2 linked regions of the Methylobacterium mesophilicum SR1.6/6 genome follow. The protein of the gene in region 1 binds, or shares a complex with, the protein of each later gene. Links are inferred from orthologs where the notes say so. Each region holds a gene or a part of one and is shown on either strand. Other genes may lie near its edges. The genes, in order: pnp and MMSR116_RS09800.

Region 1 (14,064 bases):
CCGTGATGAGTGTGGGATGTTTAATCTGCGGCATCGGTTTCGCGGGCCTCTCACTGCGCTTCCCGGCGCGTGCGGCCGAGCTGGAACGCTGGTGCGGGATCTGCATCGTGCTTGGATTGTGCCTGCTCGGCGTGGCGCTTCATGGCGCCCGCGCCTAGCTGTGGCGGCCGGCACGGTCCATGACGGCACGCTGATTGGGTGATCGCAGAGACCTCCCGCCTCCTGAGGGCGCGGCGCAGCGGGCCTCGAAGGATGAGAGGATCAGGCTGGAGGCCCCATATCCGACCGTTCCGGTCTCGTGCCGTGTCCCCTGCGTGGATCAGCGGGGCCGGTGCCTGTCAGGCCCTTGTCGGGGCCGGCCCGAGAGCCCGGCTGCCGCAGGCGGAGCAGAAGCGCTCGAACGTGCTCTTGCGGTGATCGCAGGCGGGGCATCGCTCGAACAGGCCGATCCCGCAATGCGGGCAGAAATTCGCGTCCGGGCTCGCCATGTCGACGGGGCGCTCGCAGCCCGGGCAGACCTTCTTGGCAAGGCGGAGGAGGGCTTGATCCGTCGCGATCTCGGTGCGCCGCTCCTCGTCGGGCCGGGCTTCGGCCAGTCGCTGACGTTCCCGGTACCCGTGGAGGGCGTTGATCGCCGCGCGCCCGGCCACGAGCGTGGCCACCACGCCGACGCCGTAATGGACGTAACCGCCGTAGCTCGGCAGATACGGCACTAGCTCGACGAAGAAGGCGAACGCCGCCGCCAGCGCGAAGCCCCAGACGAACGGCCAGTTGCGCGTGTTCCGCCGCTTCAGCAGCAGCCAGCCGGCCAGGACCAGCAGCGGAAGGGTCAAGGCCAGCCGGTAGCCGAAGACCCGCAGCTCCTGTGTTCCCTCGGCGGCCAGGAGCTTCTGCTGGGCTTCGGCCCGCTGCTCGCTCGCCTCGGTCGTCAGCGCCGCCTCCTTCTGCGCGAAACCGAGATCCGTCTGGGCCAAGCCTTCCAGCTGCTCCTCGACGGTCCGCTCGGCGGCCTTCAGGGCGTCGAGCCGCTGCGTGCGGGCGATGAGATCGGGATCCTGATCGACGCGCTGGGTCGTATCCCGTGTCTTGAGCCAGTTGGCGAAGGTCTCGCGGGCGGCCGCGGAGGCTGAGCGGGCCGCCTCAAGGGCAAGTTGCGCCTGGTCCGACTGCTGCTGGTTGTCGCCGCGCGCGCGGCGGACCTGCTTCAAGGCCGCATCGGTGGCCTGCGCCTTCTCGGGGTCGAGGAACTGCTCGAGGGCGTAGCGGTGCTCGACCTCCGGCAGATCGCCGACGACCAGTGATCCGAGCCCGATCAGGAAGCCCGCGAACGCGAAGGCCACCAGCCACAGGATGAGGGTGAAGGTCCGTTCGGAGAGACTGACACCAGATCTCAAGGCTCGATCCTCGACGGTTCCGTGGGAGCGTGACGGCGCCCGAACTGCCGGTGGCAGGCCCCCGAGTCACCCGTCCAGCCCGACACGACCGTCGCGTCCCGCGCGGCCGCAGGATCGAATCAGGCCCCGGGAGGACGCCTCGAGCCTAGCAGGACGCGCCGAGACGCGCCTGTCTTCGTGAGCGGGAGCGGGGCAAGTCTCGCGAGACTTCCGCATCATCCGCTGGAACCCGGCCCGGCGTGATCAGCAACGCGTTCCCGGCCTCGAATAGACCTGCGCGTCGCGAGAGCAGTCGATGGTCGACGCGCGCGCATTCCGGACATCCCCGCCGCGGGCAAACGGAACGCCAAGCCGCATAACCTGTTGTCAGGCCGCCCAGTACGTAAGCTGGGTCACGAGAATTGGAGCGGAGCCATGAGCCTCCTCGGCAGCATCGTCGGCAAGATCCTCCATCCGTTCGGCGGCGGAACCGCGGACGCCGCACCCGCGCCCACGGCCGGCTCGGGCGGTCCGGCCACGTCGAGCACCCCCTCGACGCCCTCGGCGCCCGGCAGCTCCGGCGGCGGCGAGCCGGTGGATGTCGCGGCGGTTCTCACCAGCCTTGCCGAGAAGAACCCGCAGACGCTCGACTGGCGCCACTCGATCGTGGACCTGATGAAGCTGCTCGGCCTCGATTCCGGCCTCGCCTCGCGCAAGCAGCTCGCCGACGAGCTGCACTACACCGGCGACAAGGACGATTCGGCCAGCATGAACATCTGGCTGCACAAGCAGGTGATGCAGAAGCTCGCCGAGAACGGCGGCAAGGTGCCGGACGACCTGAAGCACTAGTCCTTGCGGCTGCGGGATCCGGCGCGCGGCGCCGGATCCCCGTTCAGCGCCCGGTCCGCACCCGCGTCCAGAGGCGGGTCACGAAGCGCTGGGTGCGGTCGTCCCAGGCCGTGTTGATGGACAGGCGCTGCATCGTCGCCTCGTCCGGGTAGATGCCGGGATTGCTCAGGATCTCGGGCTTCACGAACTTCTTGGCCGCGAGGTTGCCGCTGGCATAGGCCACGAAGTTGGTGTTGGCCGCCGCCACCTCGGGCCGCATCATGTAGTCGATGAAGGCGAGCGCCTCGGCCGGGTGGGCGGCATCCTTCGGGATCGCGAAGGTGTCGAACCACATCAGCGCGCCTTCCTTCGGCACCACGTAGGCGATGTCGATGCCGTTCTTGGCCTCCTCGGCCCGGCGCTTGGCCTGCATCACGTCGCCGGAATAGCCGACCGCCACGCAGATATCGCCGTTGGCCAAAGCCTGGATGTATTCCGACGAGTGGAACTTCCGCACGCTGCCGCGCACCTTGTAGAGGGCGTCGGTCACCAGGGTCAGGTCGTCCCAGCGCTTCGAATCCGCCTTGGCGCCGAAGGCGGGAAGCATGCTGGGGATCAGATCCTCGGGGCTGTCGAGCATCATGATCCCGCACTCCTTCAGCCTGTTCGCCGAGGCGGGATTGAGGACGAGGGTCCAGGAGTTCAGGGCCGCGCCGGCGCCCAGCCGCTCGCGGACGGCGGCGACGTTGTAGCCGATGCCGGTGGTGCCCCACATGTAATCGACCGCGTAGGTGTTCCCCGGATCGTAGGCGGCCAGCCGGCTGGTGACCTCCGACCAGAGGTTTCCGAGGTTCTTCAGCTTGGACTTGTCGAGGGGCAGGAAGGCGCCGGCCCGGATCAGCCGCTGCAGGTAGGGACCCGACGGGACGACGAGATCGTAGCCGGACCGGCCCGCGAGCAGCTTGGTCTCCAGGATCTCGTTGTTGTCGTAGGTGTCGTAGACGACCTTGATCCCGGTCTCGCGGGTGAAGGCTTCGAGCACCTTCGGATCGATGTAGTCCGACCAGTTGTAGATGTTGAGGATCCGCTCCTCGGCGGCCGGGGCCGGCCGCACGAGGGGGAGGGCCGCCAGGCAAGCCCCCGCGAGGGCAATCGCCGCGGCTGTCAGGACGGTGCGGCGCGGGCCGTTCACCGGCTCCTCGCCGCCACGACCACGATCTCGACCAGGTATTCGGGCGCGGCGAGCTTGGCCTCGACGGTGGCGCGCGCCGGCGGGTTCTCCGGCGAGACCCAGGCATCCCAGGCGGCGTTCATCTCCGCGAAGGTCGCGATGTCGGCGAGGTACACGGTGGCCGAGAGGATCCGCTCCTTGTCGCTGCCGGAGGCGGCGAGAAGCCGGTCGATCTCGGAGAGGATCTGCTGGGTCTGGATCGTCACGCCGGTGCCGACCGTGTCGGAGGCGACCTGCCCGGCGAGGTAGACCATGTCGCCGAAGGTGACGGCCTGCGACATCCGCTTGCCCGGCTCGATCCGCTTGATGTCCATACCCGTCTCCACCGTCTCAAGAACCGGCGTATCTGCCGCCGCACCGGCTTGGCGGTAAAGGGGCGCGCGCGCAACCACCCGGGGACCCCGAGGAAAATCGTCGTCGCGTGCCAGGGTGCGGGCAACCGTCGCGGGTCGTAAAGCGTTCTGCCGCCATCGACAGTCACGCCTTGGGGTTTGTCATGGGTATCCTCTGGACCATCATCATCGGGTTCCTCGCCGGCGTCATCGCCAAGTTCATCATGCCGGGCCCGAACGAGCCCGCCGGCTTCATCCTGACCACGATCCTCGGCATCGTCGGCGCCTTCGTGGCGACCTTCCTGGGCCAGGCCATCGGCTGGTACGGGCCGAACCAGGGCGCGGGCTTCATCGGCGCCATCGTGGGCGCGGTGGTCGTGCTGTTCATCTACGGCATGATCGCCGGCCGCCGCACCACCACCTACTGATTTCCTCCGGCAGGTCCGGAAACGACGAGGGGCGCCCCGCGGGGCGCCCCTTTTTTTCTGGGCCACGATCGGCCCTGAGGCTCAGAAATGCTCGGAGGCGGCCTTCACGGCGCAATGGCCGGTGGCGCCGCGCACCGCGAGGCCGACGCCGACCACGAGCGCCAGCAGGCTTAGGAGCTTGTTGGGACGGGGCTGCGCGGCCGCGGCGGCGATGCCGAGGCCCAGCGCCACCGAGAAGGCGCGCTCCGTCGTCGACAGGTTCGGCTGCCCGCTGAAGATATCGTGCATCATGTCGTTGGCCATGAGGGTCTCCGGTTGGGAAGTCGCGGGGGAACGCGGCATCGGGCGCCCCGTTCCCGGTCGGCGGCCAGCGCTGAGCCCATCCAGAGACGAAACAAAAAGGGCGCGGCCCCGGAGGACCGCGCCCGTCTGGAAAGCCGCGCCGGCCCCAGCCGGCGCGGGCGTTTCCCTGCTTACTCGCCCGCCTCGCGGCGGCGCTCGCCGCGGTGGCGGCCGCCCTCGCCGCGGGGCTCACGCGGCTCGTCACCGCGCTCCGCCCGCTCGGCGTCGCGCTGCGCCTTGATCTTGTCGGTGATGTCCTCGCCGGTCTGCTGGTCGACGACCTTCATGGACAGGCGGATCTTGCCGCGGTCGTCCTGGCCGAGGAACTTGACCTTGACCTTGTCGCCTTCCTTGACGACGTCCGTCACCTTGGCGACCCGGTTCGCGGCCAGTTCCGAGATGTGGACGAGGCCGTCCTTGGCGCCGAAGAAGTTCACGAAGGCGCCGAACTCCATGCACTTCACGATCGTGCCGTCGTAGATCACGCCGGGCTCCGGCTCCGCCACGATCGAGCGGATCCAGTTGTAGGCCGCCTTGATGGCCTTCCCGTCCGAGGAGGCGATCTTCACGACGCCCGTATCCTCGATGTTGATCTTGGCGCCGGTCTTCTCGACGATCTCGCGGATCACCTTGCCGCCGGTGCCGATCACGTCGCGGATCTTGTCCGTCGGGATCTGCATCGTCTCGATGCGCGGCGCGTACTCACCGAGTTCGGGGCGGGCGGCCGTCAGGGCCTTCGCCATCTCGGCGAGGATGTGGGCGCGGCCGTCCTTCGCCTGGGCGAGGGCGATCTTCATGATCTCCTCGGTGATGCCGGCGATCTTGATGTCCATCTGGAGCGAGGTCACGCCCTCGTCCGTGCCGGCCACCTTGAAGTCCATGTCGCCGAGGTGATCCTCGTCGCCCAGGATGTCGGACAGAACCGCGAAGCGCTCACCCTCGAGGATGAGGCCCATGGCGATGCCAGCCACCGGACGGCGCAGCGGCACGCCGGCATCCATCAGCGACAGGGAGCCGCCGCAGACCGAGGCCATCGAGGACGAGCCGTTGGACTCCGTGATCTCCGACACGACGCGGATCGTGTAGGGGAACTCGTGGGCCGGCGGCAGGACCGGGCGGATCGCCCGCCACGCGAGCTTGCCGTGGCCGATCTCGCGGCGGCCCGGCGAGCCCATCCGGCCGGTCTCGCCGACGCTATAGGGAGGGAAGTTGTAGTGGAGGAGGAAGCGCTCCTTGTAGGTGCCTTCCAGCGCGTCGATGAACTGCTCGTCCTCGCCGGTGCCGAGCGTCGCCACGACCAGCGCCTGGGTCTCGCCGCGGGTGAACAGGGCCGAGCCGTGGGCGCGGGGCAGCACGCCGACCTCGGAGAGGATCGAGCGGACCGTCTTCACGTCGCGGCCGTCGATGCGGGCGCCGCTGTCGAGGATGTTCCAGCGGACCACCTTCGACTGGGCCTCCTTGAAGGCGGCCTTGACCTTCTCGGCCGGGAATTTTTCCGCGCCCTCGGGGCAGAGGGCGGCCATCACCTTCGCCTTCACGGCGTCGACGGCGGCGTAGCGCTCCTGCTTGACGGTCTTGGTGTAGGCGGCGCGGAGCTCCGCCTCGCAGACCTCCAGGACGGCCTTCTCGACGTCGGCGTTCTCGGGGGCCTTGAAGTCGCGCGGCTCCTTGGCGGCCTTCTCGGCCAGGCGGATGATCGCCTCGATCACCGGCTGGAAGTGCTTGTGGCCGAACATCACGGCGCCGAGCATCACGTCCTCGGAGAGCTCCTTGGCCTCCGACTCGACCATCAGCACCGCGTCCTGCGTGCCGGCGACGACGAGGTCGAGGCTGGACTCTTCCTTGGTCTCGGTGACCAGCGGGTTCAGCCGGTAGCCGCCGTTGATGTAGCCGACGCGGGCACCGCCGATCGGGCCCATGAATGGCACGCCCGACAGGGTCAGCGCCGCGGAGGCCGCGACCATCGCGACGATGTCGGGATCGTTCTCGAGGTCGTGGGTCAGCACGGTGACGACGACCTGGGTGTCGTTGCGCCAGCCCTCGACGAAGAGCGGGCGGATCGGGCGGTCGATGAGGCGGGAGACCAGGGTCTCCTTCTCGGAGGGACGGCCCTCGCGCTTGAAGTAGCCGCCCGGGATGCGGCCGGCCGCGTAGGCGCGCTCCTGGTAGTTCACGGTGAGCGGCATGAAGTCGATGCCGGGCTTCGGCTCCTTCGTGGCGACCACGGTGGCGAGCACCGAGGTCTCACCGTAGGTGGCGACCACGGCGCCGTCGGCCTGACGGGCGACCTTGCCGGTCTCAAGGACGAGCTTGCGGTCGCCCCACATCAGCTCTTCGCGTTGAACGTCGAACATTCTTGATCTCTTCCTTGCCTGCGGCGGGCCCAAGCCCGGCGCCGCCGGGGGCAAGACGGCGAGACACTTCGCTGCGGAAAGTGTCTCGCGATCCTGCCCCGATGCCGACGCCTCGAAGCGGCCCGCTTGTCGGGAGGCCGGACCCATTCCGGCAGCCCGTGATGGTGAAACGCGGCCCCGGGCCGGGCCCGGAACCGCGCGAACCCGCCTTACCGGCGGATGCCGAGACGCTCGATGAGGGCGCGGTAGCGGGCCTCGTCCTTGCGCTTGACGTAGTCGAGCAGCGAGCGGCGCTGCGAGACCAGCTTCAGGAGGCCGCGCCGGGAATGGTTGTCCTTGGCGTGAGTCTTGAAGTGACCGGTCAGGTTGGTGATCCGCTCGGTGAGGATCGCCACTTGGACTTCCGGGGAGCCGGTGTCCTTGGCGTCCTTGCGGTGTTCCTTGATGAGCGCGGTCTTGCGCTCTGCCGTGATCGACATCGCGTGCCTTTCGGGTTGTGCTGGTCGGATGCGGCGCCCCGAAACGGGCGCGCGCGGGCTCGGCGTTCGGCCGGTGCCGGGATGTCGTCCAGCACGGTCACAGCGCCAAGCGGCTCAAGCCCCGCCCGGAAACCCGGGTCGAGGCCGCGCGATCCATACACGAAACCGGGGGATATGCCAGCCCCGGGGTGGGGGCGGTTGAGCGGCTTCGCGGCACGTCCTGTGCGGGGTCCCGGATCAGGTTCCGCTTCCGCTCCACCTGTCCGGGAAGAGGCCGGTGCAGGATGAACCGGCGCCTTTTCCCGGACGCCTGGAACGCGGTGGAAGGCGATCCGGGACCCAGCACAAGAACGAGCCGCATGGCGGCACTGCCCCAACGTCTCGTCCGCGGCGGCCCCGGGAAATCGGTTAACGCCCCCGTGATAGGCCGACACCGCGCGCGAAACCCGGCCCGGCGATGAACGGCACCCTCTCGGATGCGTGCGGTGTCGTCCTCGCGACGCTGCTCGGCGTTCCCCTCGTCCTCCTGCCGGGCTACGCCCTGGGCAACCTGACCGGAATCCTCGGCTTCCGGGCGCTGGAGCCCGGGCCGCGGGCCTTGAGCGCGGCCCTCCTCGGCATCGGCCTGCTGCCGGCCCTCGACAGCCTGATCGTCCAGGCCGGCGGCGTCCCGCTGGCCCTCCTGGCGAATGGCGCGCTCGGGCTCGCGGCCCTGCGCCCGGCACTCGGCGACCTGCGCGGCCCGATCGACCGCCCGGCCGTCGCGCTCGGCGGCCTCTGGCTCGTGATCGTCGCCTACGCGCTGATCGAAATCGACACGGGCTCGGCCCTCTACCAGCCGATCACCGTCATCGACCTCGTCAAGCACGCCGCCCTGACCCGTGCGATCGCCGACGGCGGGCTGCCGCCGGTGGACCCGTTCGTCGCCCGCCCGGAGCGGGCCGGCTATTACTACTTCTTCTACACGCTCACCGCCCTGGTCGACTGGGCCGGCGGGCGGTTCGTCGACGGACGGACCGCCTTCGCGGGGATGACGTTCTGGACGGGCCTCGCCCTTTTCGGCCTGCTGGACCGGCTGCTCGCGGCGACGGGCCTCGTCCGCGACGCGGCGCCCCGGCTCGTGCGCCGGTCCCTCTGGATCGTCCTGCCGGCCGGCGGCCTCGACATCCTGCTGGTCGTCGCCGACAGGGCCCAGTCCGGTTCCTGGCTCCCGATCCCGGAATGGCTGAACGAGCAGGTCGTCAACTGGCCGACCTCCCTGGTCTGGGTCCCGCATCACGTCGCCGCCGCGCTGGCCGGTTGGCTGGGCCTCCTGGTCCTGGCCGAGGTCGCCGACCGGGCGCAGCCCGGACGGCGCGCGGAGGCTGCCGCGGTCGCCGTGGCGGGGACCGCCTTCGCGGCCTGCGCGGGTCTGTCGGTCTGGGTCTGCCTCGGCACCGCGGCTGCGGCCGCGATCTGGCTGGCGCTGCTCGGCTTCGAGCGCCGCTGGCGCGCGGCGGCCCGGCTGTGTGCCGCCGGCCTGCTCAGCGCCGTCCTGGCCACGCCTTACCTGCTCAGCCTCATGGGCAGCCGGGCCGGATCGGCCGCCCCGATCCTGTTCGGTATCAGGCCCTTCGGTCCCATCGAGGGAATCGCCGACGAGCCTGTCCAGAGCATCCTCCGCCTGATCCTCCTGCCGGCCAATTACGCCTTCGCGCTGGGCGCGCTCGCGGCCGGAACGCTCCTGTTCTGGCAGATCACCCCACGCGGCGCGGCGCATGCGCGCGAGGCGGGACGGCTCCTGACCATATGCGCCGCCGCATCCCTGCTGCTCGGCGGGTTTCTGCGCTCGGCCATCCTCTACAACGACCTCGGCTGGCGCGTGGTGCTCCTCGCTCAGGTCTCGGCGGTGGTCTGGACCGCGGCCGCCCTGGCCCGCAGCGCTGCCGGACCGCGGCTGACGATGCCGAGAGCGTTCGCGGCGTTGCTGCTCCTCGGATATGCGACGACGCTCTACGGCTTCGTCGAGATGCGGGCCTATCCCGCCGCCGGACGGGCGGATTTCGCCTTCCTCAACGGCCGCCCCGACATCGACCGGGACCTGCGCGCGGCCTATGCCTGGGCCGGCACGCACCTGCCCGCGGACATGGTGCTGCAGGCCTCGCCGCGCCCGCCGCGGGTCTTCGCGTTCGGCCTCTACGGGCACCAGCCGGTGGCGGTGGCCGACCGGAAGGCGCAGCTGTTCGGCGCGGATCCGGAGCTGGTCGCCGCGCGCGTCGCGGCGCTCGGGCCGATCTTCGGCGCCGGCCTGACCGCCGCCGAGGTGCGCCGCTTGGCTGCCGCCTCCGGTGTCGGCGCGCTCGTCGTGACGGCGCGGGACGAGGTTTGGGCCGACCCGGATTCATGGCTCCGGCGGGCGCGTCCGAGTTATGCGGGTCCGCTCGTCCGGATCCTGCGCGTGGAGGATATCCATGACTGAGCCTGCCCCCTCGCGCGCGGGTTCCGCCCTGCGCTGGCTCGGCGCGCAGACGCTGCTGCACGCGGGGGCGCTCGCCCTCGGTCTCGGCTGCTTCGTGCTGCTGTTCCAGACGGAACTCTGGTCCGGCGTGACGATCCTGTTCTACCGCGGCCTGATCCTCATGGTGGTCGCCTTCCTGATCACCCTCGCGGCGCTCACGGCGCTGGCAGGCCTCGGCCGCGCCTGGGGCCTGCGCCGCCGCGATGCCCTCGGGGCCTGCGTCCTGTCGCTGTCGCTCAACCTGAGCGCGTTCGTGATCCTGCCCGTGACGGTCGATCGCTCCATCAGCACCTTCCTGCTCGGCCAGATGGCGGCGCATCCCGACGACAGCTACAACGCCGCGCGGGCGCGGGCGGTGTTCGAGACCGTCTATCTCGGCACGTTCCGGCAGATCGAGCGGCGGCTCGCCGAGCAGCACGCGTCCGGCAACATCGCGCCCGCGGAGGACGGCTACGTCATCACCCCGCAGGGCCGGGCCTTCATCCGATTCGCCGGCCTCGTCGCCAGGGCCTTCAGGACTGACACGCGGATGATCGATGGCGGCGCCTCCGACGGATCGGCCTCCGCGCGATCGGCGGAGATCGTCCGCGACGCGGGTCCGGGTGGCGGATCCGAGAGCGGGTTGCGGCGATGATCCGTCCGCGCGTCCGGGCATGGAACGTGCCCTGACGCAGTGCTGGGATCCTGAGGCGCGAGGGATGGGAACGATGGCGGAGTCGGCGGTGACCACTGGGACCGGTGAGGCCGCGCGGCCCGGCCGGGACCTCGCCCGCAGCCTCACGGCCCCCGGCCTCGTGGCCATCGGGCTCGGCGCCACGATCGGCGCCGGCATCTTCGTGCTCACCGGGACGGCGGCGGCCCAATATGCCGGCCCCGCCCTCAGCCTCTCCTTCGTGATCGGCGGGATCGCCTGCGGCCTCGTCGGCCTGTGCTACGCCGAGCTGGCGGCGATGATCCCGGAGGCGGGCTCCACCTACACCTACACCCGCGCGAGCCTGGGCCGGTTCCCAGCCTGGATCATCGGCTGGGACCTCGTCCTCGAATTCGCCATGGCGGCCGCGACGGTGGCGGTCGGCTGGTCCGGCTACGCGCAGTCACTGGTTGCGGAGTTCGGCCTGCGGCTGCCGGCGGCGCTGGCCGGCGCGCCTGGCGACGGCGGCCTCGTGAACCTGCCGGCGGTGGGCATCGTCCTGGCCCTGACTCTCCTGCTGACGCGCGCCACCCAGGAAGCCGCGCTCATCAACGGGCTGCTCGTCGCCTGCAAGGTGGCCATCATCGTGGCCTTCCTGGGTGTCGGCGCGGCGCATCTCCGGCCGGAACTCTGGCATCCTTTCGTGCCGGACAATGCCGGATCCTTCGGTGCCTACGGATGGAGCGGCGTGGTCCGCGGGGCCGCGGTGGTGTTCTTCGCCTTCGTAGGCTTCGAGACCGTCGCGACGGCCGCGGGCGAGTGCCGGGCGCCGCAGCGCGACGCGCCGGTGGGGCTCATCGGCTCGCTGCTGATCACCACGGTGCTGTACGTGGCGATGGCGGCGGTGCTCACCGGCCTCATCCCCTACCGCGACCTCGACGTCGCCGATCCTGTCGCCAAGGCGGTCGACGCGATCGGGCTGCCGGGCTTCGCGACGGTGATCAAGGCCGGCGCCCTCATCGGCCTGACGACCTCGGCGCTGACCGCCCTCTACGGCCAGGGGCGCATCTTCTTCGCCATGGCGCGTGACGGGCTCCTTCCGCGCGTCTTCTGCCGGGTCCATCCGGTGACGCGCGCTCCGGTGGCGAGCCAACTGGTGATCGGCGTGTTCACCGCGGTGGTGGCCGGGCTCGTGCCTATCGACATCCTCGGCGAGATCGTCAGCATCGGCACGCTGCTCGCCTTCAGCCTCGTCTGCGCCACGGTGCTGATTCTCCGGCGGACGGATCCGGACCGCACGCGGCCGTTCCGGGTGCCGGCGGCGCCGCTCACGGCCGGTCTCGGGATTTTCTCCTGCGGGATGCTGATGGCCTCGTTGCCGGCCGATACCTGGATCCGCCTGGGCGTCTGGTTGGCGATCGGTCTCGCCATCTACGCCGGCTACGGCCGGCGCCACGCCCGGCTCAGCTGATCAGGTTGATCGTCGCCTGCGTGAGGGTGCTGAGCGCGTTCGAGGCGTTCAGGCTCAGCTCGTAGTTCCGGACCACCCGCTGCAGGTCCGCCGATTCCGTCGTGGCGTTCACGTTCGGCAGCCTGACGTAGCCCCTGAGGTCGGCCGCGACGTTCGCGGGTTCGTAGCGTCTGCGGAAGTCGCTCGTGTCGCGCACGATCCGGCCGACCGGGTCGCGGGGATCGTCGGGCACCACGGGCGCGAACACCGCGATCTTGCGGGCATAGGGTGAACCGCCGGGTGTCGTGGCGACCGACTCGGCGTTGGCGAGGTTCTCGGAGATCGTGCGGATCCGCCCGCTCTGCACCTGCCGGCCGGCGGCCAGCACGTCGGAGGCCGAATGGAGGGCGCTGGTATCCGGCATGGGGATTCGGTCGGCGATCGAGGAGCCTGACCGCAAGCTTACCAAACAGCCTTAACCGCCGGTTAAGCCGCCTTGCCGGAAAGGCTCACCGCCTCTCGGAGATCCCGACCGTCGGTCAGCCGCAGGCCCCTGCGCCGCAGGGCCGCCAGCATGGCCCGGTCGGGGAAGGGGCAGTAGGGCAGCACCGCCTCCGACCGGCCCTCCGGCAGGGCACCGGCCGCCGCGACCGCGTCGAGCAGGTGGTCGAGCATCCCGCGCCCGTGGGCGTGCAGGGCCACGGAGGCCCGGGTCGCGGTGGTGGCGGCCGGCAGCGGCACCGCCTCCTGGGCGAGGATCGCGCCCGTGTCGATGGTGGCAGCCAGCCGGTGCAGGGTCATGCCGAAGCTGCCCGGCCCCTCCGCCAGGGCGTGGATCGTCGGCACCGGGCCGCGGTGGCGCGGCAGCAGGCCGGGATGCCCGTTGATGCCGCCGAGCCGAGCGAGACCGATGGTCTCGGCCTTGAGGATCTGGTCGAAATGGTAGGTCAGGATCAGGTCCGGCGCCGCCTCCCGCAGGCGCTGCGCGACCTCGGGGCCGTTGACGTCGTCCACCGTCAGGGTCGGGATGGCGAGGCGGCGGCACAGGGTCTTGAGGGGCGTCGCCTCCGGCGCGTCCGTGCTGCCGGACGCCGCCTGCGTGAGCGGCGCGAGCGGGCGCAGCAGGTCCGGCAGGCCGAAATTCACCGCGAGATAGGGGAGGATCCCGGGTCCGGAGCGCGCGAGGTGCCGCCGGACCTGCCCGGTCAGGCCCCCGCTCGACGGCCGCTCGGCGTTCGAGAGCCCGACCAGGGCGATGTCGGCCCGGTGGTCGGCCACGAACCGGCGCACCACGCGGGCGTTCGGCAGGGCCTCCAGGACGAACAGCGCGATCCGGGCGCGGGGCATCAGCGCCGCTTCCGCCTCTGGAACCGGAACGCGTAGAGGCCGGCCTTGCGGACGCTTTCCGGCAGCAGCAGCACGGTGCGGGCCAGCGCCGTGAGGATGTAGGGGAACGCGATCACGTCGCGGTTGGCCGCGATGCCCTTGGCGATGCGCACGGCCGCTTCCTCGGCGCTGATCTCCAGAGGGCGCCAGCCCTTGAGCTCGCCGCCCATCGGCGTCTTCACGTAGCCTGGCGTCACGACGTTGACCTTCACGCCCCGGGGCCCGACCTTCTGGCGCAGGGCGAGGCCGTGGGCGACGAGCGCCGCCTTGGCGCCGCTATAGGCCGGTGCATCCTGGAGGGGCGCATAGGCGGCGAGCGACGACAGCAGGACGATCTGGCCGTGCCCGCGCTGGAGCATCAGCGTCAGGACCGGCAGCATCACGTTGAGCGAGCCGGTGTAGTTGATGTCGGCGGTCTCGAAGGCCACGTCCTCGGCCTCGACCTGCCCGTCCTGGTTACCGCCGTTGACCGCCGCGTTGGCGATCACGAGGTCGAGGGGCGCGGCCGCATCCGACGCCCGGACCAGCGCCACCGTGGCGTCCCGGTCCCGCGTGTCGAGGCGGGCGGTCTCGACGGCGGCGCCCTTGGCGCGGCAGTCGCGGGCGACAGTCTCCAGACGGTCGGGGTTGCGGCCGACGAGGATGAGGCTCGTGCCGGTCTGCGCGTAGTGGCGCGCCAACGCGGCGCCGATGCCACTCGACGCGCCGGTGATCAGAATGCGGGGCATGCGGC
Region 2 (14,752 bases), 2.2 Mb from region 1 along the record:
CTTCGACCTGCGCTACGCGGCGCCACAGGGATCGACGCGCAGCTCGGTCGGGCTGGATCTCGGCGGCGCCGGTCCGCTGCCGCCGGAGATCGCTCCCGGGACGGTTGTGCTCCTGCCGGGTTCGACCGAGCAGCCGCTCGGCCCGGATCGGGACCGGGAGGCCGAGGCCGCCGCGGAGGCGCAAATCGTGGCGTGGCTGCGCGCGGCGATCCGTCCGGGCCACATCGTCGTGACCGTCTGCGAGGGCGCGCTGCTGGCCGCGCGGGCCGGGCTGCTCGACGGCTACGCCTGCACCACGCATCACGGAAGCTGCGCGCGCCTCGCCGCAACGGCACCGCGGGCCGCGGTCCTGGAGAACCGGCTGTTCGTGCAGGACCGGGACCGGTTCAGCAGCGCCGGGGTCACCGCCGGTATCGACCTGATGCTGCATCTCGTGGGGGACTGGGCCGGCCCGGGGGCGGCCGTCGCGGTGGCCCGCACCCTGGTCGTGTACATGCGCCGGGGTCCGGACGACCCCCAGCTCTCGCCCTGGCTGGAAGGCCGCAGCCACCTGCACCCGGCGGTGCACCGGGCGCAGGATGCCATCGCGGCCGATCCGGCCCGGGACTGGTCGCCCGCAACGCTCGGCCGGATCGTGGGGGCGAGCCCGCGCAACCTCGCGCGCCTGTTCAGGCTGCACGCGGGCATGACGCTGACCGATGCCGTCAACCGGTCCCGGATCGCGCTGGCCCGGGACCTGATCGCCCAGTCGGACCTCGGCCTGGAGCAGGTCGCCGCGCGTGCCGGCTTCGGTTCGGCCCGGCACATGCGCCGCGTGTGGGGCCGCATCCACGCGGCGGCGCCGTCCAGCCTCAGGGCCAGGGGCGCGGACGGACAGGGCCTGGACAAGGCTGGACAAGGGCTGGACAAGGGCTGGACAAGGGCTGGACAAGGGCTGGACAAGGGCTGGACAAGGGCGGGCTCCGCGTTCCCGCGCCCGGGCGCCGCGCAAGCCGCGCCCCGTAGGAAATCCTGCCGCTGAAACCCCGCGACTCCACCTCCGCTTGAAACCAGCCCCGGATCCGGCGACACCCATCCTGGAAAAGATCCAAGTTAGACCGGGGCGGAAGCGATGGGCGTCTACGAGCCCGGCACCGAGGCGGAAGCCGGAGAGATCGTGCGGGCGGCCGCCGGGCGCGGCGAGGGCCTGCGCCTCGCCGGTGGCGGCACAGCCGCGGGGCTCGGCCGGCCCGCGCAGGACAGCGCGACGCTCTCGGCCAAGGCGCTCACCGGCGTCACGCTCTACGAGCCCGCCGAGATGGTGGTGGCGGCGCGCGCCGGCACGCCGCTCGCGGAGATCGAGGCGCTGCTGGCCTCCCGGGGCCAGATGCTGCCCTTCGAGCCGATGGACCTGCGCGGCCTCTACGGCAGCACCGGCGAACCGACGCTGGGGGCCGTGGCGGCGATCAACAATGCCGGTCCCCGACGGATCAACGCCGGCGCGGCCCGGGACAGCCTGATCGGCGTGCGCTTCGTCAATGGCCGCGGCGAGGCGATCAAGTCGGGCGGACGCGTGATGAAGAACGTCACCGGCCTCGACCTCGTGAAGCTGATGGCCGGCGCCCACGGCACCCTGGGCTTCCTCACGGAGGTCACGTTCAAGGTCCTGCCGGCCAGCGAGCGGGTCGCCACCCTGGTCTTCCCCGGCCTGGATGACTCCCGGGCCGTCACGGCCCTGGCGGAAGCCCTCGGCTCGCCCTTCGAACTCACCGGCGCGGCCCATCTCCCGGACGGGATCGGCGCGGCCGGGGCGCGGACCCTGATGCGCCTCGAGGGGTTCTCGGAGTCCATCGACTACCGCACGGGCGAGTTGCGCCGTCTGCTGAAGCGTTACGGCCAGCCCGAGATTCTCGACGGCGAGGCCGGCGCCGCCCTCTGGCGCGGGGTGCGCGACGCCGCGCCCCTGGCCGAGCCCCGGGACGCCGCGCTCTGGCGGATCTCCACCGCCCCGACCCGCGGGCCGGCCCTGGCGGCGGCGGTCGCGGCGGAGCGCGCCGCGCGCTGGTTCTTCGACTGGGGCGGCGGCCTGATCTGGCTGGCCACCGGCTCGGAGGGCGATGCGGGCGCCGAAACGGTGCGGAAGGCGGTCCGGGCCCAGGGCGGCCACGCCACGCTGGTCCGCGCGCCCGATGCTGTTCGCGCCGCCGTGCCGGTCTTCGAACCGCTGGCCGAGCCGCTGATGCGGCTCACCGCCGGCATCAAGGCGGCGCACGACCCGAAGGGCGTGCTCAACCCGGGCCGGATGTACGCCGGACTGTAGTTTCCCCTCCCCCTGTGGGGAGGGGCCAGGGGCGGGGGTGGTGCAGGAGGCAACGCATCGCTCGATCCTGAGCCACCCCCACCTCCGCCTCCTCCCCGCAAGGGGGAGGAGAGAAGGCAGGAAGAGACCGTGCAGACCAACTTCGCTCCCGCCCAGCTCGCCGACCCCGCGATGGCGGCCTCGGAAAAGATCCTGCGGACCTGCGTGCATTGCGGCTTCTGCACGGCGACCTGCCCGACCTACCTGCTGCTGGGCGACGAGCTCGACTCCCCGCGCGGCCGGATCTACCTGATCAAGGACATGCTGGAGGGCGGCAAGCCGGCCTCGCCGGAGGTGGTCAAGCACGTCGACCGCTGTCTCTCCTGCCTGTCCTGCATGACCACCTGCCCGTCCGGGGTGCACTACATGCACCTCGTCGACCACGCCCGAACCCACATCGAGAAGACCTACGCGCGACCCGCCGGCGACCGGTTCCTGCGCGCGCTGCTCGCCCAGGTCCTGCCCTACCCGAACCGCTTCCGCCTCGCGCTGGGCGCCGCCAAGCTCGGGGCGCCGTTCCGGGGGCTGGTCGCCCGGCTGCCCCGGGTCGGCAACCGCCTCGCCGCCATGCTCGACCTCGCCCCCGCCGGGATGCCGCCCAGCGAGCCGACGAACCGGCCGGGCCGCTTCCCGCCGGGGACCGGACAGGCGACCAAGCGCGTCGCCCTGCTGCGGGGCTGCGCCCAGAGCGTCCTGCGGCCGGACTTCAACGGCGCGGCGATCCGGCTGCTCAACCGGCACGGGGTCGAGGTGGTGCACGCCAACGAGGGCTGCTGCGGGGCGCTGACCCACCACATGGGCAAGGAGCACTCGGCTCACGCCCACGCCAAGCAGGCGATCGACGCCTGGGACGCGGAGATCGCCAAGGGTCTCGACGCGATCCTGGTGACGGCGTCGGGCTGCGGCACGACCATCAAGGATTACGGCTTCATGTTCCGCGACGATCCCGCCTACGCCGAGAAGGCCCGGCGGGTCTCGGGCCTCGCCAAGGACGTCACCGAGTACCTCGCGCTGCTCGATCTGGCGCCGGTGGCGGAGAACGACCTCGTGGTGGCCTACCACTCGGCCTGCTCGATGCAGCACGGCCAGGGGATCCGCACCGAGCCGAAGACGCTGCTTAAGCGGGCCGGCTTCACCGTGAAGGACGTGCCCGAGGGCCATATCTGCTGCGGCTCGGCGGGGACCTACAACATCCTGCAGCCGGAGCTGGCGGCGAAGCTGCGCGCCCGGAAGGTCGCCAACATCGAGCGCGTGCGCCCCGACGTGATCGCCACCGGCAACATCGGCTGCGCCACGCAGATCGGGAAGGGCACCGGCATCCCCATCGTCCACACGGTGGAGCTGCTCGACTGGGCGACCGGCGGCCCGAAGCCGGCGGCGCTGGCCGGCTTGGCGCCGCGCCTCGAAGCGGCGGAGTAGAGGGCGGTTCGGCTCTGGCATCGGGGGATCCGCTGCGGACGCACCTAGGCGCTTGGCACCCTGAACGCGTGATCCCACCCACCTCCTCATCCTGAGGCGCCCGCGCCAGTGGGCCTCGAAGGAGTCCTCCAGAAGCCTCTGCGATCCCTGGAGGCCTCCTTCGAGACCCGCGCTGCGCTCCGGCACCTCAGGACGACGAGGTGGGTTGGACGATCGATCCGGGCCGGTTCAGCACAATCGGCGTGCGCCTCGCCGTCCGCCGCAGGATGGACTCCGGGCCGCCCGGGACACCCGCGCCGGTCATAGACAGATCACCGGGCAAGGCGTCGGGTGACACCTCCGTGACATCTATTCCCACTTGACCCTTGCCAAATCCGCGCAGCGGTCTGTAATGATGACGACCCCTTTCCGGTCCCGTCGGCCGCCGCAACGGCCCGCGGACGCGGCCGAATTCCTCGCGAAAACGGGCGCGGTGTCGCGGCGGGCCCTGTCGGTCCGCCTGGCGGCGACGGGTGTCTTCCCCGATCGGGCAGGTGTCGCACGTCGCGGCGGAGATCCTCCGTCGCACCCCAGGAATTCACGGCCGGTCCCATCCGGCCGAGAGTGTTTCGCGAGGTCGGGACAACGATGGACGGACGCACGGCCCAGCAGAGCGCTGCGCGTGCCCCGGAGGCGCAATCGGTGCGTCGTCCCGGTCCGTCCCTCTACCCGGCCTGTTTCAACCCCAGGCGCCAAAGGCGCCGAACGGCGGTTGACGGCAATTTCCCCTCGAATCCATCCGCCTCGGCGACGAGGCCGGCACCGCGCCCGACAGGTTTGACGTCGGGCGAGGCGCCGCCGGGACCACGGGCACGGAGAACGACGTCGGCCGCCATGCCGAGAGTCCGACATGGCCAACAAAATGCTGATCGACGCGATGCACCCGGAAGAGACCCGGGTCGTCACGGTCCACGGGTCTAGGGTCGAGGAGTTCGACTTCGAAGCCGCCAACCGGCGCCAGCTGCGCGGCAACATCTACCTCGCCAAGGTCACCCGCGTGGAGCCGTCGCTCCAGGCGGCCTTCGTCGAGTACGGCGGCAACCGCCACGGCTTCCTGGCCTTCAACGAGATCCACCCCGACTATTACCAGATCCCGCTCGCCGACCGGCAGGCGCTCCTCGAGGAGGAGGCCCGGGACGCCGAGGAGCACCGCGAGCGCGAGGAGCGCCGCCGCCGCTCGCCCCGCCGCTCCCGCGGCCGCCGCGCCGAAGCCCGCGCCCGCAGCACGGACGAGACGGTGAGCGCCGAGGACACGTTCGAGGATACGACCGACGCGCTGCAGGTCGACGTGCAGGCGGCGGATCAGGCCCCCGAGGAAGCCGCGGTCGCCCCCACCGGCATGCCCGACACCCTCGCCGAGAATCCCGAGGCGGTGCAGGAGGCCCTCGCCTCCGAGACCGCGGCCGCCGACATCGCCGAGCCGCAGGCCGAGTCGGCCCCGGCCGGCGAAGCGGTCCACGAAGCGGCCCCCGAGGCCGGCAACCCCGCGCCGACCGAGGCGCAGCCCGCCCACGCCGCCACCGACCAGGACAGCCCGGCCGAGCCCGAGGCCCGCATCGCCGTGGCGGAGGCCCTGACCGTGGCGGAGGAGCCCGCCGAGGCCGTTGCGGAGGATACCGCGGACGCGTCCGGACTGACCGCGGCGCCCGTGGGCGAGGCCGACGACCTGTCCGACGAGGAGGACGAGGAATCCGACGAGGAGGATGAGGACGAGGACGAGTCTGAGGACGACGAGGACGAATCCGACGAGGACTCGGACGAGGAATCCGACGATCCCGACGCCGAGCCCAAGATCGCCCAGGTCGGCGGCAACGGCGACGCGCTGGCCGAGATCCCCGAGCGCCCCCGCCACTACCGCCGCCAGTACAAGATCCAGGAGGTGATCAAGCGCCGCCAGATCATCCTGGTGCAGGTGGTCAAGGAGGAGCGCGGCACGAAGGGCGCGGCGCTCACCACCTACCTGTCGCTCGCCGGCCGCTACTCGGTGCTGATGCCCAACACCGGCCGGGGCGGCGGCATCTCCCGCAAGATCACCTCGGCGGCCGACCGCAAGCGCCTCAAGGAGGTCGTGCAGGATCTGGAGGTGCCGGAGGGGATGGGCGTCATCCTGCGCACCGCCGGCGCCTCGCGCTCCAAGCCCGAGATCGCCCGGGACTTCGAGTACCTGATGCGCCTGTGGGAGTCGGTCCGCGAGTTGACGCTGACCTCGATGGCCCCAGCGCTGGTCTACGAGGAGGGCTCGCTGATCAAGCGGGCCATCCGAGACCTCTACAACAAGGATCTGGACGAGGTTCTGGTCGCGGGCGAGGACGCCTACCGCGAGGCCAAGGACTTCATGCGGATGCTGATGCCCGGCCAGTCCAAGGTCGTGAAGCCCTACCGCGACCCGACGCCGATCTTCGCCCGCTTCGGCGTCGAGCAGCAGCTCGACGCGATGTTCTCCACGCACGTCTCGCTGAAGTCCGGCGGCTACCTCGTGATCAACCCGACCGAGGCTTTGGTCTCGATCGACGTGAATTCGGGCCGCGCGACCCGCGAGCACGACATCGAGGACACCGCCCTCAAGACGAACCTGGAGGCCGCCGAGGAGGTCTCCCGCCAGCTCAGGCTGCGCGACCTCGCGGGCCTGATCGTCATCGATTTCATCGACATGGAGGAGAAGCGCAACAACCGCGCCGTCGAGAAGAAGCTTAACGAGTGCCTGAAGAACGACCGCGCCCGCATCCAGGTGGGCCGGATCTCGCCCTTCGGCCTCCTGGAGATGAGCCGCCAGCGCATCCGCACGGGCGTCCTTGAGTCCTCCTCGATCCCCTGCGCGCATTGCGGCGGGTCCGGCTTCGTGCGCGCCACCGCGTCGGTGGCGCTCCACATCCTGCGCTCGATCGAGGAGGCGCTGCTCAAGTCGGCCTCCCACAACCTCGTCCTGCGGACCCGCACCGAGGTGGCCCTCTACATCCTCAACCAGAAGCGCGGACACCTGCGCGAGCTGGAGGTGCGCTTCGGCGTGACGATCACGATCGCGGCCGACGAGCGGCTCGCCGCCACCGCCGCCTTCCAGCTCGACCGCGGCGAGCCGGCCCAGCGGGCCGAGGGCCCGGTGACGGGCGTACGCGCCCAGGCGATCTCGCCCACCACCGAGTTCGACGACGAGGACGAGGAGGTCGATGAGGCCGAGGCCGAGGCGGACGTCGAGGGCGAGGCCGAAGAGGGCGGTGCCGAGGCCCGCGAGGACGGATCCCGCGACGAGGGCGACGGCCGTCGTCGGCGCCGTCGCCGCCGCCGCCGCGGCGGCCGGCAAGAGGGCCGTTCCGAGGACGAGCGCCAGGGCGGCGAGCGTCCGGAGGAGGACGACCGCGAGGACGGCCGGGACGAGGATTGGGAGGGCGAGGACGCGGCCGAGGCCGGGGAGCCGTCCGAGCCTGCGCCGGTCGCCGCGGCCGAAGCCCGGGAGCCCGACGCGGCGGTGGCCGGGCCGGACGAGTCCGCCCGCGCCGAGGACGAGGGCGGGCGACGCCGTCGCCGCGGACGCCGGGGCGGACGCGGGCGCGGCGAGGGCCGCACCCGGGATGCGGCCGAGGCGGAGGATGCCCCCGAGGCGACGGGCGATACGGTCGCCCTGTCGGCGGAGGAACCGGTGAGCGCGCAGGCCGTGGCGGAAGCCGTTGAGGCTGTACCGTCGGAAGGCCGGGGCGAGACCGCGGTCGATCGACCCGTCGCTGCCGCGCCGGAGACATCCGCGACCGGGGGTGCCGACGCGGCACCGGACCGCGCGGCCGCTCGCGGGGCTGAGCCCGAGCCTGCCCAGGAAGCGGCCGGTGAGGCGGCCCGTGAACTTGACCTTGAGCCGGCGCCGGAGCCCGTGGCGGTTGTGCTGACGCCGCCCGCCGATCCGGACCGGCCGAAGCGCGCCGGATGGTGGTCCCGGACGAAGGCCGCGCTCACGGGCGAGTGAATACGGGCGTCCGGAAAAATTCGCTCCGGGAGCACCATCAAACCTCGGTCCGTTCGGCGATAAGCTGCAGCACAGCCGCTTATCGCCGGCGATGTCGCGGGATCATCTTTCACCATTGATTGAAGATTCCGTGCGACTTTCGCTCTGATTGAAAGGGCGGAGGTTACAGCATGTTCAGCTTGCGCCGGCGGCGTCAGAACCAGGGCGCGGCCGATCCCATCGGGCTGGCGCGCGTCCCGGCCGAGGCGATTGTCGCGCCGGCCGTCACGGCGCCGGTCTCGGCGGCCCCGAAGCCCCCGGCCGCCCCGGCGGCGAGCCGCGCTTGGCTGCCGCTTCTGGCGCGGCTCTCCGCGTCGGCCTCGGATGCCGGCGTCTCGATCGGCTGGATGACCCACGACGCCTCCGGCACCGCCGAGCAGGCCCGCCTGATCGCCGCCGCCAGCGAGGAGCTCGCCGCCACCACCGGTGAGATCGCCGCGCGCTCCTCCTCGGCGGCGGAGACCGCCGAGACGGCGCGCGCCGGCATCGCCACCTGCGTCGGCGATCTCCAGCGCGCCTCGGACGGCATGCGCGGGATCGAGGAGGGCACCGAGGAGATCGGCAGCCGCCTCGACAGCTTCTCGGCCGCGGCCCTGCGCATCGAGGAGATGGCCGGGACCATCGCGGCGATCTCGGCGCAGACCAACCTGCTGGCGCTCAACGCCACCATCGAGGCGGCGCGGGCCGGCGAGGCGGGTCGCGGCTTCGCCGTGGTGGCCGCCGAGGTGAAGACCCTGTCGGCCCAGACCGCCAAGGCGACCGACGAGATCCGCGCCCGGGTGAACGGCCTGCGCGAGGAGATGGCCGCGATGCAGGCGGCCGTGACGCGCAGCCGCAGCGCCGTCGAGACCGGCGCCGCCGCCATGGTGCGGGCCAATGCCCGGGTCGAGGCCGAGAGCGGCGCCGTGGCGACGGTCGCGGCGCAGATGCGCGATGCCTCCGAGATCATGACCCAGCAGATCCAGGCGACGGGCGACATCGCGCGCAACGTCGGCCAGATCGCGCAGGGCACCGACAAGGCCCGCCGGGAGATCGGCGATGCCCTCGCACAGCTCGAGCAGATCGAGGATCTGAGCCGGACCCTGCTCGACCAGCAGGAGCGCGAGGGCGCGGACCTGCTGGTCGCCCGCATCCCGGCCGATTGCGCGGCCTGGCGCCGGGCAATGGCGGCAACCCTGGTCGGGATGCGCTCGGCGGATGCGCCGCCGCCCGGAATCCCCGCCGATCCGGCGCGGCCAGCGGCCGTGGAGGCGCCCCTGGCACAGGCGCGCGAGCAGGCGGCGGCGCTTGCCCGTCACGTCCGCAGCCAGGCCTGGGACGACGCCACCAAGGCGTTCATGGCCTTCGAGGCCGCGGTGGCTGAGGCCCGGGCGGCGGCCGGCTGACTGGCCGGCCCGGCGATCGCGGGCCAGCACGACCGTCTGCCGCCTCATACGATGTCGGGTTGAACGCTCCGGTTGACGCCGCCCTCACCGTCATCACGAGCGAAGCGACGTGACCCAGGGGAGCGCGACCTGCAGGTGGCGCCGACTGGGTCGCTGCGTTCCGCTCGCGTGGACGGCGACGCGGACGGCATCGACCGGACACGCATCCCGGGCGTCGCAGGAAGCCCGGATCCGCGAGAGCATGCTGAACGCGGGCGGTCCGGAACGGCGCCCCGCCCTGCCCGCAGAGCCGCTCCGGAGTTCAGGCCCCATTGTGCCGGCTCGGGACGGCGGGTTCACCCTCCCGATGCGCGGGCCGATCCCGGTACCCCGCCCGGGATGATCCGGCCAGCCTGATCGGCCGCTAGCGCGGCGGCTTGGACCCGGAAGGCGCCGGCTCGTCGTCCGTCCGGCGCTCCCGCTCCTTGCGCAGTTCCCGCTCGGCGAGGAGCCAGAACTCGATCTCGAACCCCTCCGGGCGGTGATTGCGCTCCCACAACTCGTAGGCGCGTTCACGGATCTGCTCGAAGGTGATGCCGCCCGGAGCCGGCACCGGAGCGTGTGTGTCGTCGGGCACGGGCGGATAGCCCGGCTCAGGAGGCAGGCGTGGATCGGACTTCACGGGGGCTACCCGCCGGATCAGGAGGCCGGCTTGTCGAGATAGGCGGCCACACTGGTGATCCGGCTGCCCACCATCGTCACGGCCTTGCGCAGGCGTTCCTCGCTCACGCCGAAGCGCTGCGCCCACGCCTCGCGCGTGGTGCGGTCATAGATATCGATGTGCGTCTTGCCTCGGGATTCGGTGGACATGCTGTGCCCGCTCTGATGATCGATGAGCCGCGGCCGCGCCGGGCTGTCTGTCGAGACAACAGGACGTCCTCGATTTCGGTTGCCGCGCCCGATGCGCGGCCGGCAACGCGGGTGGACGGGTCAGTGCGGCCGTGTCGCGGGCCGTGGGGCCGGATCCAGAAGCGGCTCCGGCTGGGCGGTCTCCTGCCGGACCCGCGCGGCCACGAAGGCCGTCAGCAGCGGCACGAGCAGCGCCGTGACCACTACGCTCGCCGCCACCAGCACGGTCGCGGGGCCGGCGGCCTCCGCGTAGGCCGGGTTCGCGGCCGCGATGATCGCCGGCACGGCGGCGGCGTTGCCGGCCGTTGACGCGGCGGCCACGCCGGCGACGCCGTTGCCGCCCGTGAGCCGGTCGGCCACGAACAGGGCCGCTCCGGTCACCGCCACCACCGCCACGCCGAGCCCGATGCCCAGGAGGCCCGCCTGCCAGATCTTAGCGAGGTCGAGCCCGAAGCCGAGCGCGAAGGCGAAGAACGGGATCATCACCGGCGCCGCCCCCGACAGGAAGGCGCGCATGTCGCGGTCGAGGTTGCCCAGCACCATCCCGATGAGCAGCGGCAGGATGCTGCCCACGAGGGTCGGCCACGGGAAGGCGGAGAGGCCGGCGAGGCCCAGGGTCACCATGGTCAGGAACGGGCCGGATTCCAGGCTCATGATGGCGTAGGCGCCCGCATCCTTCGGACGGCCGAACTGACCCATGAGGGCGAGGTAGAGCCCGCCGTTGGTGTCGTTCATGGCGGCGACGATCGCGAGCGTCGAGATCCCCGCGAAGGCGCCGCCGACCACCGGTGCCTCGCCGAGGACGTGCCCGAACACCACGCCCATGATCGCCGCCATGCCGACCTTGGCGGCCAGCAGGACGCCGCCCTTGCGGGCGATCGCCGGAGTGGCACGGAAGTCGATGCCCGCCCCCATGCAGACGAAGAAGACCGCCAGGATCGGGAGGGCGCCGTTGAACAGGGCGCCGGTGAAGGACCCGAAGAACGTCGCGGTGTTCGGGAACAGCGTGTGGAGGATCGCGCCCAGGAACAGCGGGACCACCATCAGGCCGCCGGGGATACGCTCCAGGGAGCGCTTGATCGGAATCTGCATGGGCCGTCCTCCGGTGTCGCCCGCATCCCAGGTCTGACACCCGCCGTCCCCCCCGGCGCGCCTGCTACAACCTTTCGCCGAGCACGCGCAACACGCACACAACACTTGGCAGGTGCCGGGATTTCATTGACAAGCCGGCGGGTTCATCGCTTGTAAGCGCGATAACAAGCTGACAATACGCGCCGCTGTGCAAGCCGTCCGGCAGGGCCGGCCCGAACGCGCGGATCGGAGATCGGGGATCCGCCTCCCGATGATCGTCCTGCCTTAGCCCCGTCATGACCCGCCTGCGCCTCATCGCCGACGATCTCACCGGTACCCTGGACACCGCGGCCGGGTTCACCGGCCTGTGCGGGCCGATCCCGGTGGCGTGGCCGGAACTCCTGTCGGCGGAGGCTCCCGGATGCCTGGCGATCGATTCCGGCACCCGAGAGCTGTCGGCGGACGTCGCCGCCCGGGTCGTCGGTGATCTGGCCCCTCGGCTCCACGGCGCCGACGTCGCATTCAAGAAGGTCGACAGCCTGCTGCGCGGCCCCTGGGCGGCGGAACTCGCCGCGGTGATGCGCCTGGGTCCCTGGAGCCGCTGCGTCGTGGCGCCCGCCTTCCCCTATCAGGGCCGCCGCACGGTGGACGGCCGACAGCTAGCCCGGCGCGACGGCGTTTGGGACGCGGTCTCCGGCGACATCGCCGAGGCCCTGCGCGCAGCGGGTCTGCCGGCGCGCAGCGCCGCCGCGGCCGACGGCCCCGTGGCCGGCGTGGCCATCTACGATGCGGCGAGCGACGACGATCTCGCCCGGATCGCGGAACTCGGCGACGACGGTCCGGTCCTGTGGTGCGGGAGCGGCGGCCTCGCGGCGGCCCTGGCGCGGGGCGCGGCGCCGCCGAGCGACCACCGCCTCGCCGGTCCCGTGCTCGGCCTCTTCGGCTCCGACCGGCCCGAGACCGCGGCGCAGCTCGCGGCCTGCGGCCCGCACCACCGGATCCTCGCGCCCGACGATCCCGACCATGCCGGATCGCTCGCGGCGTCCCTCGACCGGAACGGGGTCGTGCTGGCGAGTCTCGCGCTGCCCCGGGGCACGGCCCGCGAGGCCGCGGCGGCGCGGATCGCCGAGACCTACGCGGGCGCGGTCGGCCGGATCGCGAGGCCGGGCACGCTGCTGGTGGCCGGCGGGGAGACGCTGAAGGCCCTCTGCCTCGCCCTCGGGGTCGAGCGCCTCGACGTCACCGGCCAGATCATCCCGGGCCTGCCGCGCTCGACCCTGCGGGGCGGCCGCTGGGACGGGCTCGCGGTGGTGTCGAAATCCGGCGCCTTCGGAACGGAGGGCGTCTGGCGCGATCTACTTCACAGCAACGGATTCCCGCCCGACAGGAGCGACGCGTGACCTCACATCTGGCCATCACCATGGGCGATCCGGCCGGCATCGGCCCGGAGATCATCGTCAAGGCCGCCGCCCGGCTCAAGGATCGGATCGATGCGGGCGACCTGAAGCTCATGGTCATCGGCAGCGCCCCGGCCCTGCGCCGGGCGGAGGAGGCTCTGGGGCTCCTCCCCGGGCGCATCCCCGAGGTGTCGGAGGATGGCGACTGGCCGTCTCTGTGTTGCCTCCAAGCCGACGCGGAGGGCGCGCCGATCGAGCCGGGCCGGCTCTCGGCCGATGGCGGGCGCTTCGCCTACAAGGCGATCGAGGCCGGGGTCCGCCTCGCCATGGCTGGCCGGATCGGCGGCATCGTCACGGCGCCGCTCAACAAGGAGGCGCTCAACCAGGCCGGCTACCACTACGCCGGCCACACCGAGATGCTGGCGGAGCTGACCGGCGTGCGCGGCTCGGTGATGATGCTGGCTCACGGCAACATGCGGGTCTCCCACGTCACCACCCACGTCGCCCTGGAGGACGTGCCCAAGCGCCTGACGCCGGAGCGCCTGCGCCTCGTGATCGACCTCACCGACAAGGCGCTGAAGGGCCTGGGCCTCGCCCGGCCCAAGATCGCCGTGGCGGCGCTCAACCCGCATGCCGGCGAGGGCGGCCTGTTCGGGCGCCAGGACATCGACGTGAGTACCCCAGTGATCGCGCAGGCCAATGCCGACGGTCTCGACATCCACGGGCCGGTGCCGGGCGACACGGTGTTCGTGAAGCTGCGCGCCGGCCAGTACGACGCGGTAGTGGCCATGTACCACGACCAGGGGCATATCCCGGTCAAGCTCCTGGGCTTCGAGATCGACCCGGCCACGGGGAAATGGATGGACCTGTCGGGGGTGAACATCACCCTGGGCCTGCCGATCATCCGGACCTCGGTCGATCACGGCACCGCCTTCGACATCGCCGGCAAGGGGCTCGCCAACGAGCGCAGCCTGATCGAGGCGATCGAGTTCGCGGAGCGGCTGGCGGCCAACCGCGCGGCGTGAGGATCTGGGGATACGGGGGCGGGCCGTCGGATAGGAACGACCGCGCGTCTCCGAGCCGCGCCCTCATCCTGAGGTGCCGGAGCGCAGCGAAGACCTCGAAGGAGCCCTCCAGCCGGCTGCCCAATCCCTGGAGCCCTCCTTCGAGGCCTGCTGATGCGGGCACCTCAGAATGAGGGCGCGGATGCGAACGGCGGTCTGCTGGGAGTCTGCACGCGATTGGGACTCTTCCGGCACGTCCATGCAGCGCGATGCTCGCTCGGCGAGACGTGTTTCACGTGAAACAAAACCGGAACACAAGCGTCAACGCGCGTCGGCCTCCTCCCCGACCCCCTCACAGACGAAGGGCGAGGGCGGCGCCTCGACGCCGCGCCAGCGCGCGTAGGCCCAGGGCCGGTACCAGGCCGCGTCGTCGGGCAGGCGCTCCGGCACGAGGTCGATGCCGTGGGTGCCGAACGGCCCGCACCGGCAGATTCGCGCGAAGCCCATCCAGCCGCCGGGCCACAGCCCGTGCCGGGCGATGGCCATGTCGGTGTATTCGGAGCAGCTCGGCCAGTGGCGGCAGTGGCGGCCGATCAGGCCCGACAGGGTGAGCTGATAGGCCCGGATCGCCCAATGCGCCGCGCGCCGGACCATGCCCTCACGCGGCCTGCCGCTTGGCGGCGATCTGGTCGAGGGCGTCCACCACCGCGTCGAAGGTCAGGAGCGTCGAGGCGTGGCGCGCCTTGAACTCCCGCACCGGCTCCAGCACTGCAAGGTCTGCCCAGGCGCCCTCGGGCGCCGGGCCGTTCTCCTTGAGCATCGCCCGCATGGTCTCGCGGACGCCGCGGAGCTCCTCTGCACTGGCGCCGACCACGTGCCGGCCCATCAGCGACGAGGAGGCCTGACCCAGGGCGCAGGCCCGGACCTCGTGGGCGAAGTCGGCGACCCGGCCGTCCGCGCCGAGCACGAGGTCGACCGTCACGGTCGAGCCGCACAGGCGGGAATGCGCGGTCGCGCTCGCGTCCGGGTTCTCCAGGCGGCCGAGCCGCGGGATGTCGGCGGCGAGTTCGAGGATGCGGCGGTTGTAGATGTCGTCGAGCATCGGATCCTCGGCCGGGGGGCGCAGAGCCCTCAAGTTCTTCGGGACTCTGCCACGCCGGACGCGCATCGTGTGCGCATTGCGCGTTGCCCCGCGAACGATGATATAGGCCCCCTGCGGC

The links.
Region 2: the proteins of pnp (region 1) and MMSR116_RS09800 are in contact, whole or in part, in a cryo-EM structure (PDB 9QH0), measured with the Escherichia coli proteins. The link is inferred for Methylobacterium mesophilicum SR1.6/6 from one-to-one orthologs.

Annotation. Positions count from the first base shown.
Region 1 is NZ_CP043538.1:4,267,502-4,281,565, forward strand. Bases 4,278-7,207 are described here. They hold pnp (polyribonucleotide nucleotidyltransferase), read right to left. Parts: upstream 6,889-7,207; coding sequence 4,666-6,888; downstream 4,278-4,665. Other genes in these bases: MMSR116_RS20475 (YgaP-like transmembrane domain), read right to left, coding at 4,278-4,495; rpsO (30S ribosomal protein S15), read right to left, coding at 7,098-7,207. Also shown: MMSR116_RS20450 (double zinc ribbon domain-containing protein), read right to left, coding at 339-1,394; MMSR116_RS20455 (DUF3597 domain-containing protein), read left to right, coding at 1,809-2,222; MMSR116_RS20460 (polyamine ABC transporter substrate-binding protein), read right to left, coding at 2,266-3,393; MMSR116_RS20465 (RidA family protein), read right to left, coding at 3,390-3,746; MMSR116_RS20470 (GlsB/YeaQ/YmgE family stress response membrane protein), read left to right, coding at 3,929-4,192; more of MMSR116_RS20475, read right to left, coding at 4,274-4,277; more of rpsO, read right to left, coding at 7,208-7,367; MMSR116_RS20490 (hypothetical protein), read left to right, coding at 7,825-9,825; MMSR116_RS20495 (hypothetical protein), read left to right, coding at 9,818-10,498; MMSR116_RS20500 (amino acid permease), read left to right, coding at 10,572-11,966; MMSR116_RS20505 (flagellar basal body rod protein FlgC), read right to left, coding at 11,959-12,369; MMSR116_RS20510 (formyltransferase family protein), read right to left, coding at 12,432-13,292; MMSR116_RS20515 (SDR family NAD(P)-dependent oxidoreductase), read right to left, coding at 13,292-14,059. UniProt on the Escherichia coli protein: Involved in mRNA degradation. Catalyzes the phosphorolysis of single-stranded polyribonucleotides processively in the 3'- to 5'-direction. Also involved, along with RNase II, in tRNA processing.
Region 2 is NZ_CP043538.1:2,072,861-2,087,612, reverse strand. What follows is about bases 4,331-7,948. They hold MMSR116_RS09800 (Rne/Rng family ribonuclease), read left to right. Parts: upstream 4,331-4,646; coding sequence 4,647-7,748; downstream 7,749-7,948. Other genes in these bases: MMSR116_RS09795 (methyl-accepting chemotaxis protein), read left to right, coding at 7,919-7,948. Outside these bases: MMSR116_RS09815 (GlxA family transcriptional regulator), read left to right, coding at 1-1,021; MMSR116_RS09810 (FAD-binding protein), read left to right, coding at 1,112-2,299; glycolate oxidase subunit GlcF, read left to right, coding at 2,429-3,757; more of MMSR116_RS09795, read left to right, coding at 7,949-9,172; MMSR116_RS09790 (DUF2934 domain-containing protein), read right to left, coding at 9,576-9,833; MMSR116_RS09785 (DUF3606 domain-containing protein), read right to left, coding at 9,851-10,021; MMSR116_RS09780 (2-keto-3-deoxygluconate permease), read right to left, coding at 10,142-11,152; MMSR116_RS09775 (four-carbon acid sugar kinase family protein), read left to right, coding at 11,428-12,531; 4-hydroxythreonine-4-phosphate dehydrogenase PdxA, read left to right, coding at 12,528-13,553; membrane protein insertion efficiency factor YidD, read right to left, coding at 13,854-14,186; MMSR116_RS09760 (iron-sulfur cluster assembly scaffold protein), read right to left, coding at 14,191-14,634. UniProt on the Escherichia coli protein: Endoribonuclease that plays a central role in RNA processing and decay. Required for the maturation of 5S and 16S rRNAs and the majority of tRNAs. Also involved in the degradation of most mRNAs.